DNA from 3 places in the Paenibacillus sp. URB8-2 genome. Region 2 is predicted to be linked to each of the others. Evidence: riboswitches for the same ligand, from Rfam matches in the RefSeq annotation. Region 2 holds a riboswitch; each other region holds the start of a gene.
What was found. Region 2 has a riboswitch for cyclic di-AMP ahead of PUR_RS00490 (C40 family peptidase). Riboswitches for the same ligand answer to the same signal wherever they lie in the genome.
Positions count from the first base shown of each region.

Region 1 (4,188 bases), 1.5 Mb from region 2:
CACTTTGGCATTAAGCCATTTTATTATTACTTGGATCATAAGAAGTTTGTATTTGCATCGGAAATTAAAAGTATTATAGCGGTGGAAGATATTAATCCGGCAGTCGATCCTAAAAGTTTACTGCATTATCTCACACTTCAATACGTTCCGCAGCCAGCTACAATGTTTCGTGGAGTCAGTAAACTCGAGCCAGGTCATTTTTTGAAAATAGATTCCAGGGGAAGAATCACAAAACAGAGATATTGGGAGCCAAGCTTTGAAGCAGAGGATCGTCCGCTTGAGACCTTTATCGAAGAAATTAGATACAGTCTTAGGAATTCGGTTAAACTGCACACGCAGAGTGATGTCCCCCTAGGAAGCTTTTTATCTGGTGGTATTGATTCTACAGCGATAGCAAGTTTCTTAGCGAGTCAACGTTCGGTTAAAACCTTTTCAGTCGGTTTTGAAGGAGAACAAAATGAAAATGTGGTTGCTAGACAAATCGCCGAAGCGCTGGGAACAAATCATTTCGAGGAACTGATTTCGGCTCAACATTTTTTTGAAGATACCATGAAAGCTGTATGGCACATGGACGAGCCCATTGCAGATCCATCGGCCATTGCCGTTTACCGGTTAGCACAATTAGCAGGGGAACAGGTTACTGTGGCACTGTCCGGTGAAGGAGCCGATGAATTGTTTGGTGGATATCGCATTTATAGGGAGCCTCACTCGCTAAAACCATTATCGTGGATGCCTGCAGGAGTAAAAAAACGATTAAAACAATATGTAGGTGAAATCCCTTTCTCATTTTATGGAAAGAATTATATCCGAAGAGCACTGACCCCTTTGCAAGAGCGCTTTTTCGGAAATGCCAACATTTTTTCGGAAGATGAAAAAAGGATGGTCCTAAATTTTCATCCTGACCTATATAAAAACTGGGAACCTACGACGGAAATCACGAGAGCCATTTATGAGGAACATAAGAATCTGGATGACATAACCCGCATGCAGTTAATAGATCTCCAACTTTGGTTGCCCGGTGATATATTAATGAAAGCGGATAAGATGAGTATGGCTCACTCTTTAGAAGTCCGCGTTCCTTTTCTTGATAAAGAGGTTTTTGAAATTGCTCGAAAAATTCCTGCCTCTCTACTGGTGGCAAAAGGAACTACTAAATATGTGCTGCGCAAAGCCTTAGAAGGTATAGTTCCCTTTCCTGTGTTAGACCGTCCTAAGCTGGGCTTTCCTGTACCCTTAAGAAAGTGGTTACAAACTTCCATTGGTGACATCATGATCGAGCAAATCGAGAACAGTGGAATTGATCAGTGGATTCAAATAATCTATGTTAAAGAGATGCTGAAACAACATCGAAGGGGAAAAGTGGATTACTCCCGCAAGATTTGGACAATTTATATTTTTTCGTTGTGGCATTCTTTGTATATCCAGCAGTCTTCTATAAAGCGTGCTTTGGTAAATTAAGATAGTAAGGCAGGATATGGGTCTTTGGACTAATTATCAGATTTCTCATATCATTGACTAGTAGGGTCGTAAACGAAAAAAGTGAATAGTCATTACAATTTTGTTGCTTTTAGTTTTAGATATCTTTATTTGTATTTGATAGAAATGTAGTAGAAAGGATTTTTACTCGTAAGTAGCTGATATTCCCCATTGCCTTATCTTTCCTTGTTATATTAAGATTTTAGAGCAAATTGTACTACAAAAATATGTAGGAACTATGTGGATCGAAAATAAAACAAACGAGTAAGAGAAAGTATTGACAGGCGTCTTCTAAATATTATAAAGTAGAAATAGTTACAAAATATTAACTTGCTGCCGAATTTCGTTTTGAAAACGGGGGAACCATTCCGGGTGAATTATTCTTGTAATCAAGAGAGTATAGGGAACCTTTAACCGAACCCTCAGCTAACTCCGTAGGCATTGAAGGGAGAATAAGGTTCTGAAGAAAGTCATCATTTCTCTAATAGGAGCTGCAGTTTTATTTACTTCAACAGCACCCACAATCTTTGCAAGTGAAATCAAGCTTCAAAGCACAGTGAAACAAGTAATTGGAACCCCATATTTATGGGGAGGAACTACTGTTTCAGGGTTCGATTGTACAGGGTTTATCTTATATGTAATGAAAAAGTTTAATGTAAATAGTCTTCCGCGTACATCCCAGTCCCAGGCCAAGGAAGGAACTCCGGTAGCTAAAGAAAATTTGCGATCAGGTGATTTGGTGTTTTTTAATACCTTCGGTAAGGGAGTATCTCATGCAGGAATTTATATCGGTAATAATCAGTTTGCACACGCCTCCAGCAGCAAAGGAGTAAGAATAAGTAAGTTATCGGAATCATACTACCAAAATCGTTACGTTACCGCTCGGCGAGTGGTGAATGATAAGAGTTTCCGAACAATGATAAGTGACTAACCAATAGGACAATAAGGGCAAGTTCGTGTTTATTCACACGGGCTTGTCTTTTTTCATTTGAAGGCCCTAAGAGAGTGGTGGAGAGTTGTTGGGGACAGATAGAATGCAGTAATACTCATTTCAAAAATAAAAATAAATAGGGGCTTTACGAATGAATAGCTTCTAAGGCTCGTTTCGCATTTAAGGAGTTTGGAACTAAGGGAATAATTGGTTTGCGAAATGAAAATGCTAGTGATGGGAGGAATGTGCAATGATGTATGGTTCCAAGATGACCATGATGTGCTTCATCATGGTGATTGGTTTACTTCTTCTGATCATTGCTATTGGCATAACAATTTATGTAGTTATCCGATTGCTAATGAGGAAATACAGAGTGGATGATGGACCCCTCATGATATTAAAAGAACGTTATGCCAATGGTGAACTCAGTGATGAAGAGTTTAATCATAGACGAAAATTATTGGACAATAAAAGTCAGACTTGAATTAAACAGGGGCCTGCTACGTAGAAGGCTCCTGTTTAATTCATGTCGCTTATCAGGCTCGATTACGATAGTAGACGTCTGCTCCACTAAAGCTTCCACATTTCCTACCCTAGTTATATCAAGCAGCACCATCCGCTTCGTTCTTAATGGATAGTCAACCCTAAACTGAACAATAATTATGAGGGCGCTTTTCTGGCTTGTACAGGAGTAAGATACCTCAATGTACCGTGGATTCGGTGATAATTAAACCAATGAACATAGTCCTGAAGTTCGACAGATGAATGGAAATATGAGGAACTTAATCCGGATTTTTTAATGAAGGAAAGGATCCCAGGTTGAAGAGGCTGGTAAAGGACAAGAAATATGATCTATTATCAAGAAGAATTCCGTTGATATTATTTAACTCGATGTTATGATGCTTGATATGGATGGCTTGCTTTATTTGGTTATATAGTTTCCTTATTCTATGTCTGAATATTTTGCATCCGAGTATTTATCCTCGACTAGAATCCTGTCTACATGATTTCCACATAATTTTAAAGTAAAGTAGTATTAATTCTAACGCTTAACAAAAATAGATGGGCGAGTCCATCTATTGGTAAATGGAGGTATAATGATTGAGCGAAATACTTACTTTTCTGATTTTGGCTGCTACAACTGCCGCCATGAGCGTTAACTCCAGTAAGCCACATGTCATTTCTGAAACCATTGAAGACTTGCAGTTTTTGTCACAATTGGCTGATGAGCTATTGTCGGATCAAGAGCGAACGATCGTTACAAGTGTTAGTTTTGAAGGTGATAAAGCGGAATTAGAGTCTTTAGCCGCAAAGTTATATGCAGATAAGCATGTACAGAGTCCAATAGATGATAACAATGGAAAAAAGTGCTCCTTAGTGCTTCAAAATCGCGTCAGCGGACTAAAGGCACTACCTGCAGCTGAATCATGGATGAAAGATACAGTTGCAAATCTGGAGAAATTAGGGATTGTTGGTTTTTGGAATATCAGCATTGAGGGATGGATGATTGAGGGAAGAGAAATGAGTGCTTTGTTGGATCCTGTTTTGCTGTACATCTCTGCTTACGAAGTAGAATCTGATCAAAACGGCCAACAATTGTATACCAGTTATTACTCTGGGCTTTTTCATAATTCAGTTATGGCTGAAGATGAAAAGTTTAACCTGCAAATACTTACGAATTACTCATCCGAGTTCAAGAAATGGTATATGGCTTTGGGGACACCGAGGATTACTTCATATTAATGATATCATGACTTTTATGATTATTGTTTGTTGGTTGA
Region 1 covers NZ_AP023239.1:4,191,771-4,195,958, reverse strand. Annotated here, with positions in the region: gene asnB (asparagine synthase (glutamine-hydrolyzing)) at 1-1,458, shown strand, start outside; cyclic di-AMP (ydaO/yuaA leader) riboswitch at 1,801-1,932, shown strand; gene PUR_RS19365 (C40 family peptidase) at 1,937-2,407, shown strand; gene PUR_RS19360 (SHOCT domain-containing protein) at 2,658-2,891, shown strand; gene PUR_RS26625 (IS3 family transposase) at 3,068-3,208, opposite strand; gene PUR_RS19350 (hypothetical protein) at 3,509-4,150, shown strand.
Region 1: it holds a riboswitch for cyclic di-AMP, as region 2 does, so the genes downstream of both, PUR_RS19365 (C40 family peptidase) here and PUR_RS00490 (C40 family peptidase) in region 2, are expected to answer to the same signal.

Region 2 (4,188 bases):
GATCAGCCTTAACGGTCGGCATGGTCGGATTGTTCTGCTCGGCGACCTGCTCTTTTCCGGGCAGTGTGAACATCAGTATAACCGCAAAGGCGCAGGCAGCGAAAAATAATCCGCTCATGATCCACTTTTGCATCCCCAATCGTCCTCCCCTATGTAAGCTGCTTCTCTAATTATAACGGATGGTGAAGCGTTATCATAGGGTTTGTGACAAAAAAATGAACGGTGGTCCGTCCGATTCAGCTTTTATGGAGGGATTTATCATAGACCATGCAGTAAAAGGGCTTATCTCCATTTGGCGTCCGGCGTTCGTAGGTATCGGTGATCGTAAAGCCGCATTTGCGGTAGGCCCGGATGGCTCTTTGATTCCAGGTAAGAACTTCAAGATCGACCTCTCGACTGGGATATCGTTTCAGCGCCTCTTTTACAACCGCTCCCACAAACAAATGGCCGAGGCCATGCCCGCACAATTCGGGACGCATACCGATCCCCAGACGCACCGTGCCTTCCATCGGAAAAAGCTGGGCGAAGCCGCAAAGTTTGTCCTCTTCGTTCAATACCGAAACATACTGCTCCCTCCGAATCCGCGGATCTCCGAATTCAATGCCGAGCGCCTCCATTTGATCCCAAGACAGCCAGCCGTAAATATTATAGGGCGCCTTGTATTCCCAACCGCAGATATCCCTGGCATGCGCAGATGTCATGGGCCCGACATGAAAGATGATATTAGAGCTAATCATACGTTCAGCGACCTCCTCTCCCCGCAGGGGAAAACCTTTTATATTAAATTATATACAAAAAAAGGTGATTTCGACGCAAAAACTTTGCAGTTAGGAGAGAACCTGGCGAGCGAATAAATTTTAGGAGTTTGGCCGAAAGCGCTCAGCCATGTTTGACGAATGCCGGAGGGGGTAAAATAAGAATAACACAAGAAAGAAACGGTTCCGCCATCCTTTTGGAGACGATGCCCGTTCTAGTTGAAATATTAGACTAAACGATAAGCGCGTAGCTTATAAGTTCTTATATTAAAATAAAAACCCCTCGCCGGGGTTAAATCCGGGAAGGGGTCCTATAGGGCAGTATTACTGCACATCATCATTGTCTTCAGAATCAACGGCTACGGATTGATAAGCGCTGGAGCCCATCACCCGTTTGGCGCCGACAAACCGGCTGACATAATAACTGTCGCTCAGGGAAGTGACGGTAACGCCTTTCGAAGAGGAAGCATGGGCGAACTTTCCGGAGCCGATATAGATGCCGACATGGGAAATGCCTTTTCCGGAAGTGTTAAAGAATACAAGATCGCCGGCTCTCAGATCGCTGCGGGACACGGCATCTCCCATTTTGAACTGGGAACCCGACTGATGCGGCAGATCGATGCCCATCTTATCGAACACGTACATGGTGAATCCGGAACAATCGAATCCGCTTGTGCTCGTGCCGCCGGATACGTATTTGGTTCCGATAGCGCCGTCAATCACTTTATCCATTTTCGAATCGGCAAATGCGCTGCCTGCTCCGAGTGTGAGAACGATGGAAAAGCTGAGGAATGCTGCCGCCAACTTCTTCTTCAAAAGATTTGACTCCTTCCAAATGCCTGCGAGGTTAGCTTAAGGATTCGGTAGAAGGTCCCCTATGACCCCTCTCTTGAACAGGAGGTCAATTCACCCAAAGATGGTTCCCCCGCTTCCCTGATGGTCAGGGAACTCGGCACATACTGTATAGTGTCCGGATTATAGTGGGTAGATCATGACAAAATTATCGTCAAAATGTTAATAATCATTACAAAAATGTTACTATAAACTCATTGCGCTTATTGTAACAAACCTTTTGTTGGTTGGCAATCACTTTTAACATAGTAAAATTCGATTTTGTAGCGCTTACATTTGTGAATTCACTTAGAAACACTGGATAAAAATCGTGTTTTTATGCTAAAAATTTTTTTTGGCGTTGTTTTTTGCAAAAGCTGGTTCAAGCCGCCGAAATAGGTGTATAGCTAAACTATATACAGAAAAAAGGAAAAACCCGGAAATGATTAGCGAGATCATGTTCCGGGCAAGAGATTAATCAATCGTAAGCCACGGCTTGGTATGCGTTTGTGCTCATGACACGTTTGGCGCCGACATAACGGTTGGCCCAATAGGACTGGCTAAGCGAGCTGATGGTCACGCCGCGTGAAGAAGAGGATTGCGCGAATTTGCCGTTGCCGACATAAATGCCGACATGGGAAACGCCGTTTCCGAGCGTATTGAAGAATACTAGATCTCCTGAGCGCAGTTTGCTGCGCGATATGGAAGTTCCTACTTTGAATTGCGCTTTGGATGTACGAGGAAGGGTAAGTCCTACTTTTTTGAAAACGTATTTGGTAAATCCGGAACAATCGAACCCGGCTGTGCTCATTCCACCGGTTTTATATGAGGTTCCCAAAGTTTTTGCAATAACAGTGTCCATTTTCGAATCTGCGAAAGCGCTTCCTGACCCCAGAGTGAAAACCATCACAAGGCCTATCGCAGCGGCTGCGAGTTTTTTCTTGATATGTTGACCTTTCAAAGCTTGTGTTCCCCTTCCAATGCCTGCGTGGTTAGCTTAAGGATTCGGTTTGAAGGTTCCCTATGACCTCTTTGTTACAAGATCAATTCACCCAAAAAATGGTTCCCCCGCTCCCCGGTGCCCGGGAATTTGGCTAGTTATGCACCAGAACAATCGACTTGATTCATCATCATACGACAAGATAACAAAATAGTTTTAAAAGATTACAAACTTGTCACCTCAACACAAGCCTCATTGTATCAGACGATTTGGGGTTTGGCAAATTTAATTTAGCGGACGAAATATTTGCCAATATAAAAATAAAAAAGAGTTCAGATTCCTGTCACGGAATTTGAACTCTTTTCGCCTGTTATGCATAAATGATAGGGTGTTTCTAATTATGAATCCTTCGTTTTGCTGCGCCATAGATGATATTGCGCCGACAATCCCCACATATCGAATAAAGTGGAAGGGAGAGGCGCAAGCTGCCTAATGAAGAGCGCGGGCAGTCCGGGACTGAGAAACCCCGTCACCGCAGATACAAGAAAGATCAAGAGCCCCCCTAACCCGAACAGAATCCGCAGCGCCGCGGAGGGCAAGAAGCAGCGCATTGCGGTCAGTAGCGAAGCAAGTATTCCGGTGCCGCCTGTGTAACCGAACTGCATATATAGCAGGATCAAGCGAATGATAAACACGTAAAGCAGCCATGCGAGAATATACGGAAGAATCTGCAGCAGCAGCCCCGGCTCCCAGTAGGATGACAGAATGAGTCTGTATCCCTTCGGCAGAAGCCAGTATAGGGGAAGAAGGGTCAGAACCCATTCGGCGGCGCTGAAGAGCAGAACGGGCAGCCCGTACTTTTTCATGCCGGGAAAAAAGAACAGCCCGCGTTCACCCCGGCTCTCCTGATGCAACTCATGCAGCAGCCCGGCTCGGATGAACGGCGTAGCCAGCAGGCGCACGCCCGCCAGAATAAGCAGTGTCCACAACCAACGCCGCACATCGGGTTCGGAAGACAGGCTGAGCTGGGCATCGATATAATACAGCAGCCTGCCTGCTGCACTGCCGCCGGCATTCTCGGAAGGGTAACGCAGCAGCGCGGGAACAACAGCCGACCTTACAAAGCGGTACAGAAAGTAGCCCCAGAGCAGCCGGTAGATAAAGAGCAGAATCAGTATATAGAGCTGTTCCTTGATGCTGCCCCAGCCGCGGATTATCCATTTTCTCATTCGATTCACCTCACCAGACGAAAATGCCGAGCACAGTTTCGATCGCGTTTGTCAGGCTTAGCGTCCAGCGGGAAACGAGGGCCGAGGGGAGAGCCGCTTTTCTGAAGTTGTTGATATGCTTGTTCTCCAGCAGGACTTCGTGACCCGGGTCCACCTCGGCCGAAACAAGAGGAGCCGCAGAGGAGAGCCGGAACGAAGTTTTCCCTCCCTGGCCATCCCAGACTTTATGCAGCGTGTGGCCGTCGGCGAAGGTGAACTTGACGCTCACGCCGGAATACAGGCTGCCCTTATTGGCGACGGTTGTCAGCGACTCGTAGACGCCGCTTTTACTTTTGCTTACAGTAATATCCTCAACGGAGAAATCGGGAGCGCCTCCGCCGTATACGTAACGGTCGAAGTAATCCTGCCACGATTTTTTGGTCACCTTTTCCAC
Region 2 covers NZ_AP023239.1:100,438-104,625, forward strand. Annotated here, with positions in the region: gene PUR_RS00480 (c-type cytochrome) at 1-133, opposite strand, end outside; gene PUR_RS00485 (GNAT family N-acetyltransferase) at 237-737, opposite strand; gene PUR_RS00490 (C40 family peptidase) at 1,080-1,571, opposite strand; cyclic di-AMP (ydaO/yuaA leader) riboswitch at 1,577-1,720, opposite strand; gene PUR_RS00495 (C40 family peptidase) at 2,065-2,532, opposite strand; cyclic di-AMP (ydaO/yuaA leader) riboswitch at 2,553-2,692, opposite strand; gene PUR_RS00500 (hypothetical protein) at 2,925-3,755, opposite strand; gene PUR_RS00505 (M1 family metallopeptidase) at 3,766-4,188, opposite strand, start outside.

Region 3 (4,188 bases), 1.0 Mb from region 2:
CGAGACGGTCTGAATGCCAAAATAACTCGTTACCCCGTAATCGCTCAGCACCTCAAAGATCACGAGGCTGATACTGCCCGCAATGGCTGGACGGGATAATGGAAGTGCGACCCGCAGGAATATGGACAAGCCATTCCTACCCAGCAGCCGGGCGTTCTCAATATATGAGGCGCTCTGTTTTTCTAAGAACGATTTGGTAATCAGATATACATAAGGAAACAGAAACAAAGTAAATACAAGGACCGCGCCCCGCATGGAGGAGACGGTAATCAGCTCCTGATTGGGAACAATTCCGAACCGGTTCCGCAGTGTCGTCTGGACAATGCCGGTGTAGCTGAACATCGTGCTGTATGTAAAAGCGGCGATGTATGGAGGAATGGCTAGAGGAAGAATCAGCGCCCACCTAAAGAACCGTTTTCCCGGAAAATCAAAGACCGCCGTAAGCCAGGCCAGCGTTACCCCGAGCAATGCTGTCAGCACGGCAACCATCAGCGTCAGCTGAACCGTTTGGGCGATATAATCCTTTACGAGGTACTGCCTGATTTGAACCCAATTGCCACTTGGCGGATTAAATACCGAGAGCAGTACAAAAAGAATGGGCAGCAAAATAACTGCCGCCCCCGCCAAGCTTGCGATTCGCCAACCGCTAAGGCGTCTTTGTATCTGTACCTTAACTGTGTTTAGATTCATAAATTATTTCCAGCCTGTTTTGTTAATGATTTCAATTGCTTTGGCATTATTAACGCCCAGTTTGTTGAAATCAATGTGCTGCGTTTTGAATGTTCCCCAGGATTTGAGCAGCTCGGGCAGCTCAGCCTTGGCATTAACAGGGAACTCGAAGTTTTCATTGGTAACCATCGTCTGCGCTTCGACGCCGGTCAGGAATTCAATCAGCTTGACGGCGTTGTCCTTGTTCTTGCTGTACTTGGTTACAGCCGCGCCGCTGATATTCACATGAGTGCCAGTCGTTTCCTGGTTCGGGAAGAAGACGCCGATGCTTTTACCGACTTTCGCTTCTTCCGGATCGTCCGAATTGATCAGCAGGCCCACGTAGTACGTATTCATCAGCGCCACATCGCCTACACCGGCGACAATCGCTTTGGCCTGGTCACGGTCATTTCCTTCCGGAGTGCGGGCCAGATTGGCTACCAATCCTTTGGACCATTCTTCCGCTTTCGCTTCGCCGTTCAATTCAATGAAAGAGGACAGCAGGGACTGGTTGTACAAGCTGGAGGACGGACGAACAAGCACTTTGCCTTTCCAGGCCGGGCTGGTCAGGTCCTCATAGGTGGAGAGCTGCTCCGGTTTTACACGATCCTTGGAGTAGACGATGACGCGGGCGCGTGTGGAGAGTCCGATCCACTCATTGTCCGGGTCACGCAGGTCTTTCGGAACATTCTGGTCGATCGTTGCCGAAGTGACCGGCTGGAGCAGTCCGGCCTGCTTGGCATTGTTCAACACGCCGCCGTCTACCGTGAGGAACAGGTCAGCCTGTGTGCTTTCGCCTTCGCGCTTCATGCGCTCAATCAGTTCCTCCGCCTTACCGTCAATCACGTTTACTTTGATGCCGGTCTCTTCCGTGAATTTCTTATACAGTAGAGCGTCCACGTCATAACTCCGTGCGGAATAGATATTGACGACTTGCTCCGCTGCCTGTGCGCTCGGCTTTGTCTCTTCTGTATTACCCGCACCGGCTTCACTCGCCTTGTCCGCGCCGCAACCGGCCAACAGACCGGCAGCAAGTACTCCCGTAAGCAATGGAGCAAAAAATTTACGCTTCACCATTTTCAAACATCCCCCTAGATAATGATTATTATTCTCAATTAGCAACATGATAACTTCACTGCTTTCTTCATGTCAATAAGATTAAATTTAAATGTCTTTGGAATTTATAATAGTTATTTTAAATAAGCATATTTTCGTCACAATCTCGCGGTGGAGTTCCACATCCTGGAATATAGATAGGTGTAGTTACATTTTTGTTCTTTTTAACGAAATGAATGGAGGCCAGGATCATGCTTGTTTTCCTTATAAAAAACGGGGTTACATAAGGATTGACAGCCTTCTTTTTGATGTATTAAAGTATGAATAGTTACAAAATATTAACTATTGCCGAATTTCGTTGTTGAAAACGGGGGAACCATTCCGGGTGAATTATTCTTGCAAGCAAGGGAATATAGGGAACCTTTAACCGAATCCTCAGCTAACTCCGTAGGCATTGAAAGGGAGAACAACTCTGAAGAAAGTCATCCTATCGCTGCTAGCAGCCGCTGCTATATTTACTTCCGCCGCACCCAGTACATATGCAAGTGAAGTTAAGCTTGAGAGTGTCGTGGACCAGGTTCTCGGAACACCTTACGTTTATGGAGGCACTACCACCTCCGGCTTCGATTGTTCCGGTTTTATCCTGTATGTCCTAAAGAAATTTAACGTCGATGATCTGCCGCGCACTTCCCAGTCCCAAGCCAGGGTTGGAACCTCGGTAGCCAAAGACGATTTGCGTGTCGGTGATTTGGTATTTTTCAATACGTTCGGCCGAGGGGTTTCCCATGCGGGAATTTACATAGGCGACAATCAGTTCGCTCATTCCTCCAGCAGCAAGGGAGTCAGAATAAGCAAGCTGTCCGATTCGTATTATCAGGACCGTTATGTTACCGCCCGCCGGGTAGTGGATGAGAAGAGTTACTCCAAGATGATGAGTCAGTAGATACATAAAGAAGGACAAGCCTGCGGCATTTCGCCGGGCTTGTCCTTCTTGTTTGCTCAGGGTCCCCGGTAATTTTCAGACCCCTAATTCCCCCTGTCACACCTCTCCGACAATCTCACCGCAGCTAGAAATATCATAACCTCCGAGTCCGCTTACTTCATGTCTGAATTCGGGCGACCGCAGTGTGGCCAGAAGCGCCTGAAATTGCGGTTTATCCATATCCTCCTTGTAAAAGACCAGATCGTACCGCTCCCTCTTGAGCGGAATGAAATCGACCCCGGACACCTGCTGCGCCGCTTTTTCCGTTCCAATTCCCACGTCCGCAATGCCCCGCGCGACGGCGCTGGCCACGGCGATATGGCTCGGCTCCTCATGTTCATATCCCTGAATGGAATGGGGATCGATGCTGCTGCTGCGCAGCCACTCGTCCAGCATGATGCGGGTCCCCGAGCCTTTTTCCCGGTTGGCCAGGACGATTCCCGGTTCCAGCAGGCTCTCCCAGGAGCGCAGATTCTTCGGGTTGCCGGGAGCAACGTAAAATCCCTGATTGCGGAATACCAGATTAACGATTACGCTCCGGTGTCCGGGCAGAAGCCGGCGGACGTACGGCGTGTTGAACTCATCGGTCTCGGCGTCCCATAAATGGGCGGCGGCGAGATTGGCGGTGCCCCGGTACAGGGACAGCAGCCCGTCAAGACTGCCGACGTAGGAACGAAGGGAGCGGATGGCGGGAGTTCTTTTTTCCATATGGGTGGCAAGCACATCAAGGACAATGTCCTGGCCGCATATAATGAGTCCCTGGTTATCGATAATCAGCTTCTCCATGGAGACGGCCGGAGGTACGGGATGGGGCTTTTCGGCTGCATAGGATGGGCGGGTGTAGGCCTCGAGGTCGGCGGGGGTGACCCGCAGCTTTTTGCCGATCCGGTAGGACGGAAGCTCACCCCGTTTGATCAGGTCGTACACGGTCCCTTTGGATATTTTAAGAATTTTGGACACCTCTTCGGGTGAATAGGAAAGCGTGCTGTCGGACATGGGGAAGATCACCTCGTCAATATTCGTTCAAATGTTGCTCTTGTCAATCATTATAGGCTAGGATACACTTTTTTTAAATCCGGTTTTGTTACGTTTCGTGGTGTTTTGTACGGTTTTATGGGAGGAGGTAAAGGATTTATGAATGAAAAAGGCAAAAAATCACTGCTAGCTGTATTAACGGGAGCGCCAATTGGCTGCCTCGGGGGATTGATCGGACTCGGCGGAGCGGAATTCCGCCTTCCTGTGCTCGTGGGTCTGTTCAAGTATCCGACGCGTCAGGCGGTGGCATTTAATTTGGCCGTCAGCCTGGTCACCCTGATCTCCTCGCTGATCATGCGCCTTCCCCAGGCTTCGCTTCCAGCTCTGACGGCTATTCTGCCCGTCATTGCCTCTTTTATCGCCGGCGGGATGATCGGCGCCTACACGGGGGCGAACTACTCCAAGCG
Region 3 covers NZ_AP023239.1:4,676,212-4,680,399, reverse strand. Annotated here, with positions in the region: gene PUR_RS21600 (ABC transporter permease) at 1-606, opposite strand, end outside; gene PUR_RS21595 (Fe(3+) ABC transporter substrate-binding protein) at 694-1,785, opposite strand; cyclic di-AMP (ydaO/yuaA leader) riboswitch at 2,101-2,234, shown strand; gene PUR_RS21590 (C40 family peptidase) at 2,237-2,707, shown strand; gene PUR_RS21585 (helix-turn-helix transcriptional regulator) at 2,804-3,742, opposite strand; gene PUR_RS21580 (sulfite exporter TauE/SafE family protein) at 3,881-4,188, shown strand, end outside.
Region 3: it holds a riboswitch for cyclic di-AMP, as region 2 does, so the genes downstream of both, PUR_RS21590 (C40 family peptidase) here and PUR_RS00490 (C40 family peptidase) in region 2, are expected to answer to the same signal.